Breoghania sp. L-A4: one gene and its partner. The protein of the gene in region 2 interacts with the protein of the main gene of each other region in a pairwise test. Links are inferred from orthologs where the notes say so. Each region holds a gene or a part of one and is shown on either strand. Other genes may lie near its edges.

Evidence for each region.
Region 1: the proteins of rlmN (region 2) and ftsZ interact in binary tests that used the Escherichia coli proteins (3 or more experiments, as listed by UniProt). The link is inferred for Breoghania sp. L-A4 from one-to-one orthologs.

Annotation. Positions count from the first base shown.
Region 1 is NZ_CP031841.1:3,603,549-3,613,395, forward strand. What follows is about bases 3,908-6,874. They hold ftsZ (cell division protein FtsZ), read right to left. Parts: upstream 6,269-6,874; coding sequence 4,547-6,268; downstream 3,908-4,546. Other genes in these bases: lpxC (UDP-3-O-acyl-N-acetylglucosamine deacetylase), read right to left, coding at 3,908-4,206; ftsA (cell division protein FtsA), read right to left, coding at 6,374-6,874. Outside these bases: D1F64_RS16480 (hypothetical protein), read left to right, coding at 211-423; DNA repair protein RecN, read right to left, coding at 442-2,109; D1F64_RS16490 (outer membrane protein assembly factor BamD), read right to left, coding at 2,139-2,921; more of lpxC, read right to left, coding at 3,256-3,907; more of ftsA, read right to left, coding at 6,875-7,693; D1F64_RS16510 (cell division protein FtsQ/DivIB), read right to left, coding at 7,693-8,592. UniProt on the Escherichia coli protein: Essential cell division protein that forms a contractile ring structure (Z ring) at the future cell division site. The regulation of the ring assembly controls the timing and the location of cell division.
Region 2 is NZ_CP031841.1:4,944,027-4,953,863, forward strand. What follows is about bases 2,604-5,560. They hold rlmN (23S rRNA (adenine(2503)-C(2))-methyltransferase RlmN), read right to left. Parts: upstream 4,717-5,560; coding sequence 3,490-4,716; downstream 2,604-3,489. Other genes in these bases: D1F64_RS22605 (DJ-1/PfpI family protein), read right to left, coding at 2,604-2,891; D1F64_RS22610 (hypothetical protein), read right to left, coding at 3,008-3,475; D1F64_RS22620 (invasion associated locus B family protein), read right to left, coding at 4,870-5,355. Also shown: signal recognition particle-docking protein FtsY, read left to right, coding at 1-468; D1F64_RS22590 (septation protein A), read left to right, coding at 552-1,196; D1F64_RS22595 (hypothetical protein), read right to left, coding at 1,219-1,617; D1F64_RS22600 (YkvA family protein), read left to right, coding at 1,807-2,265; more of D1F64_RS22605, read right to left, coding at 2,262-2,603; D1F64_RS22625 (RNA methyltransferase), read right to left, coding at 5,714-6,463; D1F64_RS22630 (NADPH:quinone oxidoreductase family protein), read left to right, coding at 6,414-7,388; D1F64_RS22635 (SLC13 family permease), read right to left, coding at 7,410-9,185; D1F64_RS22640 (DUF429 domain-containing protein), read right to left, coding at 9,334-9,837.

The DNA of each region.
Region 1 (9,847 bases), 1.3 Mb from region 2 along the record:
CATTGGCCTTTTCATGCCCACATCTCTACGCCCCTCCCGCCGTCCAGGCTGTGATGCGCGCCACAATTTTTACCCTTGTCAAATGTCCGGACAATTTCGCGGCGTATCCAACCGGCTCGGCGCTCGGGAAACGCCATGCCCGCGCGAGCGTGGAACTTCCGCCTCCGTGAGGGGTTGGATGATCACACAACCTGACCAAGGAGAATCGCAATGGAAAACCGTGACCGAGAGACAACCGTCGTCCACAGCGCCAACGGATCGGGCGCCGGATGGTTTATCGCCGGCGCCCTGGTGGTCGCATTGATCGCCGGCGGCCTGTTCTTCATGAATGGCGGGATTTCGACGGACAGGACGGTCGATATCGAGGTGACGACGCCGCCCGCCGCGACCGAACCGGCCGCGCCAGCCGCACCGGCCGAATAACAGCCGCGCCCGCGACACTCAGTGCGCGCCGGCCATCAACTGCTGGGCCGCAGCGCGCGCCTCGTCCGTGATGACGCTGCCCGCCAGCATGCGGGCGATTTCCTCGCGGCGTTCTGCCTCACCGATCGGATTGACGCGGGTGGCGACCCGATCCGCGTCGATCGCTTCCTTGGCGATCAGAAGATGACCGATGGCGCGCGCGGCAACCTGCGGCGCATGGGTGACGGTGAGCACCTGCACGGTGGCAGCGAGGCGCGCCAGGCGGTGACCGATGGCTTCCGCCACAGCCCCACCAACGCCGGTGTCGATTTCATCGAAGACCAGCGTCGGTGCGGAGCCCTTGTCGGCCAGCGAGACTTTCAGCGCCAGCAGGAAGCGCGACAGCTCACCCCCCGACGCCACCTTCATCATCGGCCCCGGACGGGTGCCTGGGTTGGTCTGCACCCAGAATTCCGCCTGATCGATGCCATCGGCCGTGCGCGCTTGCGGGTCGGAGGCGAGTTGCACGATGAACCGCGCGCGCTCCAGCTTCAGCGCCGGCAGCTCCAGGGCCACGACGGCTTCCAGCGCGGCGGCCGTCTCGTGCCGCCTGCCGCTGAGTGCAAGAGCAAGCGCATCGTAGGTGGCGCGTGCCTCTTGCACCGCGCTTTCCAGCTTGCCGAGCTTTTCCTCGCCCGCGTCCAGATCGCTGAGATCGGCGGCCATGCGGTCGCGCAGGGCGGGCAGTTCGTCCACCGGCACGGAAAACTTGCGGCCCGCGGCGCGCAGGGCGAACAGCCGCTCCTCGGTCTGCTCCAGCTCACGGGGATCAAAATCGGTTTCACGCAAGGCATGTTCGAGACTGCCGCGTGCGTCTTCCAGCGCATCCAGCGCCTGACCCAGCGAGGTGATCGGAGCGCTCAGCAAGCCGCCCGCCTGATCAGCCTTGCGCTCAAGCCGGCGCAACAGCCCGGCGAGCTCGGGAATCGGCGAGCCGTTGCCGTGCAGCGCTTCATGCGCCTCGCCGATGTCGCCGGCGACCTTCTCCACCTGCATCATCTGGTGACGGCGCGCGGCCAAATCCTCCTCCTCGCCCGGCTGCGGGGCGAGTGTGGTCAACTCGTCAACGGCGGCGCGCAGGAAATCCGCCTCTCGGCGCGCGTCCTCGATGCGGGCGCGATGATCCTTGAGCGCCTTGTCCGCGGCGCGAACGGCGCGATAGGCCTCGGTGACGGCCGCCGCGTCGGCTTCCAACCCGCCAAACGCGTCCAGCAGCGCCCGGTGGCTGGCGGGATCCACCAACGCCCGGTCATCGTGCTGGCCGTGGATCTCGACGAGTTGCGTGCCGATCTCGCGCAGCAGGCTGGCGCTGACGGGACGGTCGTTGATGAAGGCGCGGGTGCGGCCATCGGCACTCTGGGCGCGGCGCAGGATGATGTCGCCGTCATCCTCGATATCGTTGGCCCTGAGAAGCGACCGCGTGGGGTGATCCACCGCGACATCGAAGGCCGCGGTAACCTGGCCCTGGCTTTCGCCGTGCCGCACCAGCGAGGCGTCGCCACGTCCGCCAAGCGCCAGCGACAGCGCGTCGAGGAGGATCGACTTGCCCGCGCCGGTCTCGCCGGTCAGAACCGTCATTCCGGCGGTGAAATCGATATCCAGCCGGTCGATCAGAACGATATCGCGGATCGAAAGCGCTGCCAGCATGGGCGGTGTGATGTCTCTAAAAGAGAAAACTAGAGAATGTTGATACCGTCAAACGCCTTGCTGATCCAGCTGCCTTCATCGGCGCTGGGTTCATAGCCGCCCTTCTTGAGCAGCGTGTAGGCGTCCTTGTACCAGCGGCTGTCGGGGAAGTTGTGACCCAGAACGGCGGCGGCTGTCTGCGCTTCGGATACGACGCCGAGCGAGAAATACGCCTCCGTCAGGCGGGCCAGCGCCTCTTCCACGTGGCGCGTCGTCTGGTAGCGCATGACCACTTCGCGGAACCGGTTGATGGCCGCGATATAATTGCGCTTGTCCAGATAGTAGCGCCCGACTTCCATTTCCTTGCCGGCCAGCTGATCCTGGGTCACCCGGATCTTCTTCTTCGCGTCGGCGGCGTATTCGCTGTCGGGATAGCGGCGCACCAGCTCCGACATCGCCTCGAGCGCCTTCTCCGTGGTCTTCTGGTCACGCGTCACGTCCGGCATCTGACGGAAGTAGGACTGGCCGATGATGTAGAGTGCGTAGGCCGCGTCCGGGCTGCCGGGATGCAGCGTCACGAAGCGCCGCGCCGAATTGATGGCTTCCTGGTACTTGCCGCGCGAATAATTGGCAAAAGCGATGTTGATCAGCGATTTGCGCGCGTACTCGGAATAGGGATGAAGCCGGTCGACTTCCTCGAATTTCTTCGCGGCGCCACTCAGATCTCCGCTGGCGCGCAGGGCGAGACCCTCGTTGTAGAGCTGATCCGCCGGCGTGTCGTCGAGCGCCAGGTCGTCGGTCTCGTTGGACGCGCAGGCGGCGACCGCCAACAGTCCCACCAGGGACGCGGCGCGCAAGGCGCGTGTGAAACCGTTGCGCTTCGCGCGGCTCGTTGACGTCAGACTACGCAGCACCTGGAGGCTCTCCCTCGCGTGACGGACCGCTGCTTGCGATCCCTAAACATGGCCATACCATACGGCCAGCCATTCAAACGGCAACCGGATATCCGTGCTTCTAGCCGAATATTGCCTTCAGCGTAAGCGCCAGCGCGCGCTTTCGTTCAACGGCTCGACCGAACAATTCCCGTGCATGCGAAATCGCGCGGCTTTGCAACTTTTTTAAGGCGTGAGGGGAACCCAGGCGGAAACGCTCTGGAATAATGGCCGCTCAGGAATGGTCCGGGCCGTAGGCGGGGGCGGAAATGTCGCTCGTCAGATCGACCGGGCGTGATTCGCGTTCGCGGCGCGCCGGACCCTCGACGATCTCATAGGCATCCTCGTCGCTGAACAGCGCGATGAGAACGGCATTGTTCATGGCGTGCCCGGCCTTGAACGAGCGGTACTCACCGAGAATAGGCAGACCGGAGAGCGCCAGATCGCCAACCGCGTCCAGCGTCTTGTGGCGGACGAACTCGTCCGCCCAGCGGGTGCCTTCGGGATTGAGCACCCGATCGCCATCGATGGCGACGGAGTTTTCCAGCGACGAACCGCGGGCAAACCCCATGGCCCAGAGCTTCTCGACGTCGCTGACGCGGCCGAAGGTGCGCGCGCGCGCGATCTCGGTGCGGAACAGCTCCGGCGTCAGATCGCCGACAAACGACTGGCGGCCGATCAGCGGCGTCTCGAAATCGATGGTGACGTCGAACCGCATCCCCTCATAGGGCCGCAGTTCGCTGACCGCGCCCTTGTTCTCGACACGAATGGGCTTCTTGATACGGATGTAGCGGCGCAGCGCGGCCTGCTTCACGAGACCGACCTGATCAATGGCGTCGACGAACTGGATGGCGCTTCCGTCCATCACAGGCACTTCGTCGCCGTCGAGTTCGACGAGCACGTTGTCGACACCGAGGCCGCGCAGGGCCGCCATCAGATGCTCGATCGTGCAGACAGACGCGGATTTCTTGCCGATCACCGTGCACAGCGCGGTTGCGGAAACAGCCGACCAGATGGCGTCGATTTCAACTTCCGATCCGTCGGCGCCCGTGCGCACGAACACGATTCCGGTGTTTTCATCCGCGGGATAGAGCGTGAGCGAGGCGGGTTCACCGGAGTGAACGCCAATGCCGGACAAGCGAATCTGGTCTGCGAGAGTCTGCTGCTTGCTGCTCATGTCCGTCATTCAGAAATCCCCGCGCAGCCCGGAGGCCGCTCCCCTCGCCGCATCAGCGCCCCGCCGATGCGTCTATCATTCGCTGTTTTTCGCCGTTTTCCGGGACCGAGCCGCTCCTGGAAAGACCAGAGGGTGGCATTGAATCGATTCCGTTCATCAACCGTGAACGGACAATAGCGCTCGCGCCGCAGGGGCCGAAATAAAGCTTTATTACGCATTGTAACGAAAGTCGCGCCGGCATCGGCCCAACCCACGGCCGCCCACCGAGCCACAAGGGGTGCTCAAACGCAAACGGCCCGGCAAAATGCCGAGCCGCCGCCTTGCGAAGGGCAGTGAGAAAGCCTGTGCGTCAGTTGGCCTGACGACGCAGGAACGCCGGGATTTCCAGCTGATCGTCATCCGAGGCGTGGTGAGCCTGAGACGCCATGCGACCCTGATGATCCTGACGGGGATGCGGATCCTGACGGCCATGCGGATCGAGCTGACCCGCCGCGCCGCGCGGCTGAGGCGCCGCCGGACGCTGGGTGTACTCGGCCGGAGCCGGCTGACGCTGTTCGGGCGCATGATGGGCGTAGGCATCCTCGCCCTCATAGCCTTCGGCGTCGTCCTCGCGGCGGCCGAGGCCGCTGGCCAGACGGCGCAACAGGCTCATCGGCCGACGATCGTCTTCGCCATGCTCGTCGTAATGTTCACCAGCCTGATGAATTTCAGCCTGCACCATCGGCGGAAAGTCTTCCACACGCGGCATCCGCGGCGCGGCATCCGCCGCCACCGGCGGGATGTAGGGTTCGGCCGCGGGCTCAGGCGCGGCCCGCGGGGCCACCGGAAGGGCATCCACTTCCACCGGCACGTCCGGCTCGCTGACCAGCGCGGGGTTCGGCTGGTAGCTTTCGATGGTCACGCCGGGGTCGGTCGCGACCGGGGTCGGCATGGCGATGGCCAGCTCGGCTTCCAGACGCTCGGCCGGGTCCGGCTCGATGCGGGTGGGGGCTGCCGGCGTGGCAGCGACCTGTTCGCGCGGTGCGGAGGAGCGCGTGGTCGCCGATTTCAGCCGCTCGGCCAGTTCGGCCATGCGGGCTTCGGCCGGCGAGGAATCCTCGCGCATGTCGCGGTCGATGCCCGTGGCGACGACGGAGACGCGGATGGAGCCTTCCATGCCCTCGTCAAAGGTCGCGCCCATGATGATGTTGGCTTCCTCGTCGACTTCCTCGCGGATGCGGGTCGCCGCCTCGTCCACCTCGAACAGGGTCATGTCCTTGCCGCCGGTGATCGAGATCAGCAGGCCCTTGGCGCCCTTCATCGTGGTCTCGTCGAGCAGCGGGTTGGCGATCGCCGCCTCGGCGGCCTGCAGCGCGCGGCCGTCGCCGGAGGATTCACCGGTGCCCATCATCGCCTTGCCCATGCCGCGCATGATCGAGCGGACATCGGCGAAGTCGAGGTTGATGAGGCCTTCCTTGACCATCAGATCGGTGATGCAGGCAACACCGGAATAGAGCACCTGATCGGCCATCGCGAAGGCATCCGCGAAGGTCGTCTGGGCATTGGCGAGCCGGAACAGGTTCTGGTTGGGAATGACGATGAGCGTATCGACATTCTGCTGCAGTTCCTCGATGCCGTGCTCGGCCAGGCGCATGCGGCGCTGGCCTTCGAACTGGAACGGCTTGGTGACGACGCCGACGGTGAGAATACCGCGTTCGCGCGCCGCCCGGGCGATCACGGGAGCCGCACCGGTGCCGGTGCCGCCGCCCATGCCGGCGGTGATGAACACCATATGCGCGCCGGTCAGGTGGTCGTTGAGCTCGTCGAGAACTTCTTCCGCTGCCGCGCGGCCGACTTCCGGCTGCGACCCCGCACCCAGACCTTCGGTGACCGCGACGCCCATCTGGACGACGCGCTCGGACTGCGACAGGGCCAGCGCCTGGGCGTCGGTGTTGGCGACGACGAAGTCGCACCCCTGCAGGCCGGCCTGGATCATGTTGTTGACGGCGTTGCCGCCGGCGCCACCGATTCCGAAGACGGTGATCCTCGGCTTCAGCTCCGTTATATCGGGCATTTTGAGATTGATGGTCATGGCTTCCTCATATCCTTCCCGCGCGCCCTGAGACGGGCGGGCGGACTTCCCTCGCAAGTATCAAACCGGCTTTCGCCGCTACACGGCCCCACCACGAGCCGCAATTCAGAAACTCTCCCGGAACCACTGGCCCACACGCGCCAGATAACCGGTTCCGGTCATTCGCAGCTGCCGGCTGCGATCGGGTACGAACTGCTCCATCTGCGAGACTTGCGGATAGATCAGCAGGCCGACGGCGGTCGAAAAGGCAGGGCCTTTCGCCGCTTCCGGCAATCCTGTGATGCCCAGCGGGCGGCCGAGGCGCACGTGGCGCCCAAGGATCAGCCGCGCCTGTTCGGCGAGGCCGGTCATCTGGCTCGCACCGCCGGTGAGCACGACGCGCTTGCCGACCTGGCCGGCGAAGCCCGAGGCGTTGAGACGGTCGCGCACCAGCTCCAGCGTCTCCTCGATGCGCGGGCGAATGATCTTTGTCAGCACGCTGCGCGGGATCTGCTGCGGCAGGTCGCTTTCCTCGTCGACCGGCGGCACGCTGAGCAGATCGAAATCGTCGCCGCCGCCGGGCAAGGCGTTACCATACAGCGTCTTAATGCGTTCGGCGTCGCGCAGCCGGGTGGAGAGCCCGCGCGCGATGTCCGTGGTGACGTGATGGCCGCCGATGGCGATGGCGTCCACATGCACGGCCTGTCCCTCGACGAAGACGGCGAGCGACGTGGTGCCGCCGCCGAAATCGATGCAGGCGACGCCGAGTTCCGCCTCGTCGTCGACCAGGGTCGACAGGCCAGAAGCGAAGGGCGTGGCCACCATGGTCTCGACCTGCAGATGGCCGCGGTTGACGCAAAGCTCGAGATTGCGCACCGGCGGTGTGTCGGCGGTCACCACATGCATGTCGACGCCGAGCTTGCGGCCGATCATGGCGCGCGGATCATGGATGCCGCGGTTGCCGTCCAGCGTGTAGGCGATGGGCAGCGCGTGCACGATGGCGCGCCCGTCGACCGCGAAATGATCGCCGCCGGCGGTCAGCACCCGCTTGATGTCGGCCTCGGTGACCGCGTCGCCGTTGAGATCGACGCTGGCGCAGAAGATCTCGCTGGAAAGCCGGCCGCAGGTGGTGTTGACCAGCAGGCTCTCGACCGTCACCCCGGCCATGCGCTCGGCGGAATCCACCGCCAGGCGGATCGCCTGCTCGGCCAGGTCCAGATCGATGACGACGCCGGACTTGATGCCGCGGGAGCGCTGGTAGCCGTAGCCGAGCACCTCGACCGAATGGGTGCGGCCGGGCAGGGTTTCGTTTTCCTCGCGCGGGGTCAGCTTGGCGATCAGGCAGCACACCTTGGTCGAGCCGACATCGAGCACGGAAATGATCACGGAGCGGCGGCTGGGCAGCGGCTGCATGCGCGGCAGATAGGGAGAGGACGGCGACGCCATCAGGTGTCCTTCCCGTTCTTGTCAGCGCCATGGCGCGGTTGGCCGGAGGTCTGCCGGCGCAGCGCAGCATCCTTGGTGAGCCGCACCACAACGCGGTCGGCAAGCCGCAGGTCCACCGCGACGATGTCGCGCGACAGCAGGCCGCTGTCGTCGTCCAGACGCACCAGCTCGCTCAACGCCGCGTCGACGCCCTCTTCGGGCAGCCGCACGGTGATGCCGTTCTCAAGCACGAGATTCCAGCGGCGGTCGGCGATGAGGACGGCGGCGCGCACCCGCGAGCGCAACGACGGCATCGCGTCGAGCATGTCCGCCATGGCCTTGCCGCGTTCCTGGGCGCCGTGGCCCACCAGCAGCAGCAGGTTGGCATAGCGCTCGTCGACATCGTCGGTGATCACGCGGCCGTCGGCGTCGATGATCGAGATGATCTGGCCGCGCTGCCACAGGGCGAAGGGCTCGCGCTCCTCGACCGTGACCTGCAGCGTGCCGGGATAGAATTTCTGAACCGAGACGTTCTTGACCCAGGCGATCCGGGCGAGCCGGTCGCGCGCGGCCTGCGCGTCGAACAACAGAAGCGAGGAGCCATCGCGGATTTCGAGCGCTTCCAGGATCTGGAATTCGTCGGTCTCGCGCTGACCGGAGAGCTTGATCGCCTCGAAGGAGAAGCCCGCCGCCGCCGTCACCGTGTCGGCGACCGCCAGGGTGTGCCCGCCGAGCACGATGCCATACAGCCCGGTGGCCGCGAGGAAGCCCGCGGCGCCCGCGCGTCCGGCCCAACGCGGCAGGAAGGCGAGGAAGCCGGCGGAACGCCAGACAGGCCTCTGGTGCAGACGCGCGACGCCGCTGCGACGCGAAACGGCTTTCGCCGGCGCCTGCCGCGGTTCGTCCTGTCGTCTCTTCACCGATCGCAACTCGCGTTCTCCACAATCCAACTTACAAGCTCGGGGAAACCGTGCCCCGCGTGGGCCGCCATTTCCGGCACCAGCGAGGTCGCCGTCATTCCCGGCTGCGTATTAACTTCCAGGCAAATCAGTTCGCCGATGCCGTGAAGGCGGTCGTCATAGCGGAAGTCCGCCCGTGTCACGCCTGCACAACCCAACGCACGATGAGCCGTCAGGGTTAATTTCTGTACTTCTTGGTAAATATTCGGTGAAATTTCTGCCGGGAGGATGTGTTTAGATCCGCCAGCCACATATTTCGCGTCAAAGTCGTAAAAGTGGTGCCCTTCGGCAACAATGTCGATAACCCCAAGAGCGACGTCGCCCATCACCGCGCAGGTCAGTTCGCGCCCCGCGACATAGCGTTCGACCATGACGATGTCGCCGTAGGGCCAATCGTCGGCATAGAGCTGCTGAGGGGGATGCTCGGCATCCTCGCCGACGATCAGCACGCCAAAACTCGACCCCTCGTTGACCGGCTTGACCACATAGGGCGGCTTCATCGGGTGCGCCTTGGCGGCCTCGAGCCGATGCATGACCTTGTGCTCGGCGACCGGAACGCCGGCGGCCTTCATCACCGCCTTGGCGCGGTCCTTGTTCATCGCCAGCGCTGAAGCCATCACACCGGAATGGGTGTAGCGAATGCCCAGCACCTCCAGAAGACCCTGGATACAGCCGTCTTCCCCGTAGGGTCCATGCAGCGCGTTGAACGCCACATCCGGCTTCAAGTCCTTGAGAACAGTGGCGATATCCCGTGTAACGTCAACGCGCGTGACGGGGTAGCCAGCCTCCTCCAGCGCGTCCGCACAGGCATTGCCGGAGGACAGGCTGACGGGCCGTTCCGATGACCAGCCCCCATCAGGACGGCGACGTGTTTCTTACCGGTCATCTTTCGACCCCATACGTTCAGACTTGTGAAAATTCTTCGATCGCGACGCCGTCGGGGAACAGACCCAGACGCTTGATTTCCCATTCAAGGACAATGCCGGAATGCGCGCGCACGCGGCCGCGCACGGTCTCGCCGAGACGCTCCAGATCGCTCGCCGTGGCATCGCCCGTGTTGATCATGAAATTGCAGTGCATCGGCGACATCTGCGCGCCGCCGATGGTCAGACCGCGGCAGCCGGCCGCGTCGACTTCCTTCCACGCGGAGCTGCCGGGCGGGTTTTTGAATGTGGAGCCGCCGGTCTTCTCGCGGATCGGCTGGGCGTTCTCGCGA
Region 2 (9,837 bases):
TGGGGCGCGCGCACCGGGTCCACCGTAGTGTCGCGCGACACCGGCGCCGATGCCGCAGGCCTCGCCTTCGAGGCGCTGCAGCATGCGGTCAGGGACGGCGTCGACGTGCTGCTGATCGACACCGCCGGCCGGCTTCAGAACCGCGCCGAGCTGATGGCCGAACTGGAAAAGGTCGTCCGAGTCATCAAGAAGCAGATGCCCGACGCGCCGCATACCGTGTTGCTGACGCTGGACGCCACCACCGGCCAGAACGCCGTGCAACAGGTGGAGATCTTCGGGCGCACCGCCGGCGTCACCGGCCTGGTGATGACCAAGCTCGACGGGACCGCGCGCGGCGGCATTCTGGTGGCGATCGCCGCCAAGTTCGGGTTGCCGGTGCATTTCATCGGCGTCGGCGAAGGCATCAACGACCTCGAGCCGTTTTCGGCGAGTGACTTCGCCAAGGCGATCGTGGGCGGAACAGAGTAGGCGCACCGCCGCTTTCTGACCGGCCTCGATCCAGGCATGATGCAAATAGAGCTGAGCATGCAGAGCAAAAGGACCTGACACCCGTGGAATTCGAACACGATCCCAACGCGCCCGATCGCGAGGAAATCAATCCGCTCTTGAAACTGGCGCTGGAGCTGGGGCCATTGGCGGTGTTCTTCTTCGCCAACGCGCGCGGCGAGAGCCTGGCGAAACTGTTTCCCGCCCTGGGGGATCTTGGCGGCCCGCTGTTCGTCGCCACCGCCGCCTTCATGGTGGCCATCACAATCTCGCTGGTCGTCTCCTACGTGCTGACGCGGCGGCTGCCGGTGATGCCCGTGGTTACCGGTGTGGTGGTGCTGGTGTTCGGCGGATTGACGCTCTATTTGCACGACGAGCTGTTCATCAAGCTCAAGCCGACCATCGTCAACGCCCTGTTCGGCGCGGTGCTGCTGGGCGGGCTGCTCTTTGGAAAATCGTTGCTGGGCTATGTGTTTGACAGCGTCTTCAAGCTCGATGCAGAAGGCTGGCGCAAGCTGACCCTGCGCTGGGGGCTGTTCTTTTTCTTTCTCGCGGTGCTCAACGAAGTCGTCTGGCGCTCGTTTTCGACCGACTTCTGGGTGTCGTTCAAGGTTTTCGGCATGATGCCGATCACTTTCCTGTTCACCCTGTCGCAGCTGCCGCTGATCTCGAAGCACTCGCTTGTGCCGCTCGGCGAAAAGCGGGACTAAGGCGCTTTCGGGATCGCGCGGGTCAGGTCGCCAGATTGATCTTGTGCTCTTCGTCGGGATCCCGGTGGGGGCCGTAGACGACTCCCGGTGCGGTCCCGGGATAGAGCGGCGTGCGCCCTTCGTCCTTCAGATGCCGCGCGCCTTCATGCCGCATACCCAGCGCCTGCCTGGCGTGTTCCGCAGTCGCCTGATAGGCGGCGACCCCGTCGAGCCGCGGCGCCTCTTCATGATGCGCGTCGACAAACACCGCCGGATCCTCGGCGGCATCCGCGATTGCTTCGCGCTCGGCATCGTCGTGCGGCACGATCTCGGTATGCGCCGGATCGTTTCGATCGTGCCCCTTACGATGATGATCGGTCGAATGATCCGCCGCCTTGATGAGCGGAACGGGTGGCTGCAGCCTTTCCACAGTGTATGACATGTCGGGCCTCCTGCCGGGCCTTCTGGCCCGATGATGGCCGGATCCCGTGCGCGGCCATACTGTAGTGTCGCAAGAATTTGTTAATCAATGCTTACGCAAGGTTAATCGTGAAAACTGCGCATATTCCCCGAAATTGGGCATTTCATCGCCTCAATTCACGCTAAACTCGGCTTCAGGGAAGGATCCGGGATGCGCGAATACACCGACGAATCACTGCGCAAGGCGCTGGATGGCGAGATCATCGCACCCGGCGAACCCGTGCGCCTGCGCCCCGCCGGACCCGATCTGGAATCGGACGGAGAGGGGGCTCAGGCGGATCCGCGCGATGAGGCGCGGGTGAGGGCGCGATTCTTCAAGACGCTGAAAAAGGCCGCGCGCCAGATCCCGTTCATGGACGAACTGGTCGCCGCCTACTATTGCGCGCTCGACCCCGCCTCGCCGCCCAGGGTGCGCGGAACGCTGATCGCGGCCCTCGCCTATTTCGTGCTGCCGTTTGACGCGGTGCCCGATTTCCTGCTCGGCATCGGCTTCGGCGACGACGCCACGGTGCTGCTGGCCGCCATCGGCCTTGTGCGCGCGCACATCCGTGACGAGCATCTTGAAGCCGCCCGCGCGACGCTGGCGGACGATGACGACCCGCTTGCCTAGTTGAGCGGACAGGTCGTGGCCACGGGCAGATCGGCAGACACGGGCGGATCGGGGAAATATTGCGTCATGCGCTGGACCCGTTCGGCCATCTCCGTGCCGTGCAGCAGTTCCACCAGCTTCAGAGATTCATCGAGGCCCGAGGAGATTCCGCCGCCGGTCAACCGGTTGCGGTCATGCACATACCGCGGCGCGCCGGGGGCGACCTTGATATCCGGGTATTCCTTCAGACAGGGAATGAACGCCCAATGCGTCGTGGCCTCGAATCCGTCCAGAAGGCCGGCGGCGGCGAGCAGCAGCGCGCCCTCGCAGACCGAGCAGACATAGCGCGCGCCCTGCGCCTGACGGATCAGAAAATCGAGATAAGTCCGCTGCGGATCGGCAATGATTCGCTTGAGCTCGTCAGGATCTCCGCCCGGCACCCACAGCACATCGAGTTGCCCGGCGGTCTCGAAGGTATGGCTGACCTTGAAGGTGAACCCGTCCCGCGTGGTGACGTCGCAGTCGCTTTGCCCGATGAGCCGGATTTCCGCCGGAGGCGCGAACTGCCGCATCCAGCCAAGGATTTCATAGGGGCCTGTCACGTCGAGCAGGTCGACATGCGGATAGACCGGCATCCCGATAATCATCGCCATCCCTCCTCGTTCGCTTGCACCGGCATGCGGCGATTGTCGCGCAACGGAGCACGCGTGCGATGAGGAAACTCACAGGAAGGCTTGAAAGCACGCCGGTCCATGCGTCCCGCTCAAAAGCCTGACTTGCGCCCGGCGATCAGCCAGTAGACGAAACCCGCGGCGAAGCCGGCGGCAAGAAAGATGTTCCAGTCCGCGGGCAGGCGCACGTCTGGCGCCGGCGGGATCCACGTTGCGACGACGATGGCCAGCGACACCAGCCCGCCTGCTACCAGATGATAGATCAGACCCCGGATATGCTTCACCTCCGCCAGCACGATCGCCAGCCCCGCGGGCACCAGCGCCATGGCGCCGATGAAACTGGTCGCGAAGGTGGCGAGAAACAGCGCCGCAAAGACACCGACCGTGCCGTCACCGGTGGCCAAGAGACCGCCCTCGACATCCCAGCCGCTGTATGTGGTGAAATCCACCGCCCAGCCTTCCGCCGAGAACACCAGCACCAGGCTCGCGGTGTAGCAGGCGGCGACAAAGCCGAAGGCTATGACGACCAGTCGGCCGAAGAGGCGGAGGATATCGTCCATGATCCAGATTCGTCTCAGCCGGCGGCGCCGGAGGCGGCTTCAAGCGCCTCGCGGTCCTTGCGCTTCATGCGCTCGGATTCCGATTTCAGCTGGCCGCAGGCCGCCAGGATATCGCGGCCGCGCGGCGTGCGGATCGGCGAGGCGTATCCCGCTCGGTTGACCACCTCGGCAAACACCTCGATCTGCTCCCAGTCGGAGCACTCGTAGTCCGAGCCCGGCCACGGATTGAAGGGAATCAGGTTGATCTTCGCCGGAATGCCCTCCAGCAGCTTCACCAGCTTCTTGGCGTCGGCGATGCTGTCGTTGACGCCCTTCAGCATCACGTACTCGAAGGTGATGCGGCGGGCGTTGGAGACGCCGGGATAGGTGCGGCAGGCCTCCAGCAACTCCGCGAGCGGATATTTCTTGTTGATCGGCACCAGCACGTCGCGCAGATCGTCGCGCACCGCGTGCAGCGAGATCGCCAGCATGCAGCCGATCTCCTCGCCGGTGCGCGCGATCATCGGCACCACACCGGAGGTGGACAGGGTGATGCGGCGCCTGGACAGGCTCAGCCCGTCGCCGTCCGACGCGATCAGCAGCGCCTTCTTAACCTCGTCGAAATTGTACAGCGGCTCGCCCATGCCCATCATCACGACGTTGGAGACCAAGCGGCCCTCGCTGGGCACGGAGAAGCCCTGCGGCGTGTCGATGTCGGGGAAGTCGCCCAGCCGGTCGCGCGCCACCATGATCTGCATGATGATCTCTTCCGAGGTCAGGTTGCGCACCAGCTTCTGCGTGCCCGTATGACAGAAGGTGCAGGTCAGCGTGCAGCCCACCTGGCTGGAGACGCACAGCGTGCCGCGGCCTTCCTCGGGAATATAGACGGTCTCGATGTCCACCGGCCGGCCGGCGCCGCGCGGCGGAAAGCGCATCAGCCACTTGCGGGTGCCGTCGACGGAAATCTGTTCCGCGACGATTTCGGGCCGCGTCATTGAGTAGACATGGGCCAGCGTCGTGCGCAGTTCCTTCGACACATTGGTCATGTGATCGAACTCGGTGAAGCCGCGCACGTAGATCCAGTGCCACAGTTGCGCCACCCGCATGCGCACCTGCTTGTCGGCGACGCCCACCGCGCGCAGCGCATCGCCCAGTTCCTCGCGTGACATGCCCACCAGCGATGGTTTGGCCGGCGTCACCGCCGGAGCCACACCGATGGCCGGAGCCGCATTGCCGTGGGAAATATCGAGGGAAACCGCCATTGCGCTTGCTCTTTGCCGGCCCATCCGGGCCGCTCCTGGTGCCTGGCGCGGACCATACCGCCGCCTGAACGAAAGCAGGGCGGTGACCAAGCGTCACCACCCCGCGTTTATAGCTCTATATAGCGCGTTTTTGAAACCGCGCTACTCCTGTCGTTATTTGCAGGCTTCCGACGCCGCGTTCACCGCAGCCGTGATGCCCGCCAGGGAGTAGGTGTAACTGGTTGCAGTGCCGCGCGAGGATTCGCCGGAGACCTTCATCGCCCGGCCCGCGCGCATCGCCGAAACCAGACGGGCCTCGTCGGCGGCGTTCTTCACCCACGCCCCGTCACCCTTGGTGAACATCTCGAACTTCTGGCCATCCACGTCGACCGAAACGGATGAGTTTTCCTTGAACGGATAGCCCACGAGCAGGCTCGGTTCGTTGGAAACACCCTCGTTGGGGCGCGTGGAGACGAAGAAGAACACATCTCCATGGTTGCGGTCGGTGGGCGACAGCGTTGTCGGCTTCGACAAGGCGTAGCAGAACTTGCCGTTCTGCCCCGAATGCGCGTAGGCCGCCCAGTCCTTGAATTGATTCAGGAGTGTGGGCGACTGCGCGTTCGCAGCAGCGCCTGAAAAAGCGAGGGCCAGAATGGCCATGGCCAACATTCGTGCGTGCATCATCTCGTAACCGCTTTATTTGCGCCAAGTTGAGTGGATTTGTTCAACAGCTGTAAACCTCAATCAAACGTTACCCGATCGCCGGTTACGAAAGGGTTGATCCCGTCCGTCGAATTGCGGAATGGTGCGGAAATCCGCACATTTCCGCCGTTTTATGGATCAAATTTGATTGCCCGGACGGCTGGGTCCGGTCAGAAAGCCGCTGCAATTGCTCTTAACCGCGGTGCACTCGCCCCCTTCCGGCGGTTGAAAGGGGCAACAAAGCACGCGCGGCAAAACGCTGTGACCACAAATCGGCGAGAGTATGGCGGCGCCGTCCGCGCGCCGGCGTATCGGCTCAGATATCGTCGCGGCCACCGATCTTGCCGCCGCGGAACGTCGGCTTGCCGTGAATGTGCTCGCTGAGTTCCGCGCGCGGCGCCCCCGAGCCGATTGGCCGCTCGGCGAAACGCCCCAGCGTGCGCACCCGGTCGTACATGACGATGGCCCCGGCCGTGGCGACATTGATGCAGAAGCCGGTCGGGATCTTGATGATGTGATCGCAGCGTTCCTGCATTTCCGGTGACAGCGAGCCGCGCTCGGGACCCAGGATATAGGCCGCCTTGAGCGGATGACCGAAGCTCGGCAGCTCGATGGCGTCGTCCGTCAGTTCGATGCCGACAAGCTGGCAGCCCTTGGGCAGGGCCATTTCTGCGATCGACCCCCACGCGTAGTAGGGCATGTGATCGGGGCTGTTTGAGGTGTCCGACGCCGGGGCCCGGCGGATCTTCTGTGCGGCGTCGACGGTGAAGAAGAAGCTCGCGCCAAACCCGTGCGCCGAACGCATCAGGTTGCCGAAATTCATCACCTTGGAAAGACCTTCGGCGCCGACGGCGAAATAACCGCGCATGGTGTTCTCGTTTTTTACATCCCGGAGGGTGCGGTCATAGCCCCATCGGGGCCCGCCTGACAAGGCCGCGGCATGGTTAATGAAACCTTTCCATCGCTCATCACGCGTGATACCAGCGTGCGGGGATTCCAAACGCTGGGTTGGTGGAATGAGAGCAGTTGTTTGCGAGGCTTTTGGGCCTCCGTCTTCCTTGACCATTGCGGACATCAAGGCGCCGCAGGCCGGGCCGGGCGAGGTCGTCGTCGATGTGAAGGCCGCGGCGCTCAACTTCTTCGACACGCTGATCATCGAAGGCAAATACCAGGTGCGGCCGCCGATGCCGTTTTCGCCCGGCGCGGAAATGGCGGGCGTCGTCGCTTCCGTCGGTGATGGCGTCACGCGAGTGAAGCCCGGCGACAAGGTCGCCGCCTATACGAAATTCGGCTGCTGCCGCGAACAGGTCCTGCTCTCCGAGGACGATGTGATCGCCGTGCCCGACGGCGTGGATTTTGAGACCGCGGCCGGGCTGATGGTCACCTACGGCACGACCATGCACGCGCTGCGCGGCCGCGCCCGGCTTCAAGAGGGCGAGACGATTGCCGTGCTCGGCGCCTCGGGCGGCGTCGGTCAGGCAGCGGTGGAAATCTCCAAGCTGATGGGCGCGCGCGTCATCGCCTGCGCCTCATCGGAGGAGAAGCTGGCGTTCGCCAGGAAATCCGGTGCCGACGAAACGGTTAATTACGCCGAGGAAGACCTCAAGACACGGCTCAAGGCGCTGACCGGCGGCTGCGGCGTCGACGTGGTCTATGACCCGGTCGGCGGCGCTTACGCGGAAGCGGCGCTGCGCGCCACGGCCTGGCGCGGCCGCTTCCTGGTGATCGGCTTCGCCTCGGGCGAAATCCCGAAGATCCCGCTCAATCTCGCGCTTCTCAAGGGGTGCGACATTCTCGGCGTGTTCTGGGGCGAGGCCATCGTGCGCGAGCCCGAGGACCATTGGGCCGATGTGGCGCAGCTTCTCGCCTGGGCGGCGGAGGGCAAGCTCAAGCCGCATATCCATGCCGTCTACCCGCTGGTGCAAACCGCCGAGGCGCTCGAGGAGCTGGCCCAACGCCGCGCGCTGGGCAAGGTCATCGTCAAGCCCTGAGCATTGCCTGGACCATCGCGCTCAAAGCGGCCAGAACACCAGGATCGCCGGAACGCCGGTGACGACGATCAGGATCTCGAGCGGCAGGCCCATGCGCCAGTAGTCCGAGAAGGCGTAGCCACCCGGCCCCAGGATCAGCGTGTTGTTCTTGTGGCCGATCGGCGTCAGGAACGCGCAGGAGGCGGCCACCGCCACAGCCATCAGGAACGGATCAGGGCTGACGTTGAGGCTGTGGGCGATATCGATGGCCACCGGTGCTCCAATCACCGCCGTGGCGGTGTTGTTGAGCACGTCCGACAGGGTCATGATCACCACCATCAGCACGAACAGTACGGCCGCCGCCGGCATACCGGCCGTCAGCCCGACAATTCCTTCCGCGATCAATGTGGTCCCGCCGGATTCCTCAAGCGCGATGCCGAGCGGGATCATCGAGCCCAGAAGCACCACCACCGGCCACTCGATGTGATCGTAAACCTCGCGGATCGGCACGATGTCGAACAGCACGTAAAGCGCGACGACGAAGCCAAGGGCGATGGGCAGCGCGACGAAGCCGAATGTGGCCCCCGCGATGGCGGCCGCGAAAATTCCCACTGCAAGCGCCGCCCGGCGGTGCTGCGTGACCCCGATGCCACGCGCGGCAAGCGGCAGCGCGCCGAGCCAGCGCGTGACATCGGCCAGCCGGTCGGACGGACCGTAAAGCAGCAGGATGTCGCCGGCGCGCACAGTCAGCCGCGCCACGCGTTCGTAAAAGCGGCGGCCATGGCGCGAGACGCCCAGCAGGGTGACGCCCTGCCGGCGGAGCAATTGCAGGGCCAGCGCGGAGCGGCCGTCGAGCCGCGAATCGCGCGGCACCACCACCTCTGTCAGGCCCATGCCCTCGCCGGTGGCGGAACCGGTACGCTTGTCTCCGGCGACCTCAAGCTTGGCCACGCCACGGAACCTGTCAATCCCCTCGGGCGTCGCCTCGACGATCAGCACATCGCCGGGCCGGATCTCGACATAGCGTGAGGAGGCGGAGAACCGCGTCTTCGCCCGGGCCAGGCCGATCACCGCCACGTTGGCCTCCTCGGTCTCCTCGTCGATTTCGCCCAGCTTCTTTCCCACGAGGGGGGAGTCATCGCCCACAATCAGTTCCGCGATGTAGTCGTCGAGATCGAACAGGCTTTCCTCGCCGCCGCCGGAGCGCACCCGCGTCGGCAACAGCCGCCAGCCGATGAGGGCGACGAAGATCAGCCCCACGGTGGCGCAGGCCAGGCCCACGGGCGCGAAATCGAACATGCGGAACGGCCCGTCGAGCGACCGTGCGCGGATCTGGGAAATGATGATGTTCGGCGGGGTGCCGATGAGCGTGACCATGCCGCCGAGAATCGTGGCGAAGGCCAGCGGCATCAGGGTCAGCCCCGGTCCGCGTCCGGCGCGCTGCGCGGTCTGCAGGTCGACCGGCATCAACAGCGCCAGCGCCGCCACGTTGTTCATGAAGGCGGAGAGCACGGCCCCAATGCCGCCCATCAGCGCGATATGGCTTCCCAGTCCTCTGCCGCCGCCGACGACCTGGCGGGTGATGATCTCAACCGCGCCGGAATTGACCAGCCCGCGCGAAACCACCAGCACCAGGGCGACGATAATCGTCGCCTCGTTGCCGAAGCCCATGAAGGCGTCCTCGACCGGAATCGTGCCCAGGGCGACCGCCACCAGCAGCGCCAGGAAAGCGACAAGGTCGTAGCGCCAACGGCCCCACAGCATCAGCGCGAAGACAGCGAAGAAAATCGCAAAAAGGACGATCTGATCAAACGGCATGAAGGCCACGCTACAGGGAGACCGGGTGCATGAAAAGCGGCCCCGGTGGGTCTCGGGAATGGGAACGGCAACCAAAGCGGATCGCCAAGAGAATCAGCAATGAATTCGCCCTGCCCCGGACATCCGGAGCATCAGGCCCTTGTGTGCGTTAAGCCCATATTGCCATGCGTAAACCCCGCGCATCGCGGTTTGGTTCCGCAGGAAAGGCTTCGGCGCGATTGAAAAAGATCCGTTCGGCGATCACGGCGGCCGCCGCCGCGTCGACCACGTCATCCGCGCCCACGCGCGGCGGGCGCGGCGCCTCGAAGAAGGCGGGATCAAACCCGTGGCGTTCCAGCAATGCCTGACGCTGCACGATTCCGAGGCCGGCGGCACGGCCCTTCACCTTCTTGGGCTCGCTCATCGGCGCCTCACCATTGAGCCGCCAAAACGCCAACTCCGGATGTACCTCATAGATGCGGCTTTCAAGCTCAGGCGACATCAGCGCATCGATTTCAAGAATTTTCGGAAACAGCGCGAAGCCCTGGCGCGAGACCTTTCTGGGCGGCTCGGAAGTTTCCAGCGCGATGCCGCAGGCCTCGCGGTAGTCGCCCGCCAGCACCGCCGCGCGCGAGGGAATCGAGAACACCGAGGACTTGCGATCCCCCAGCAG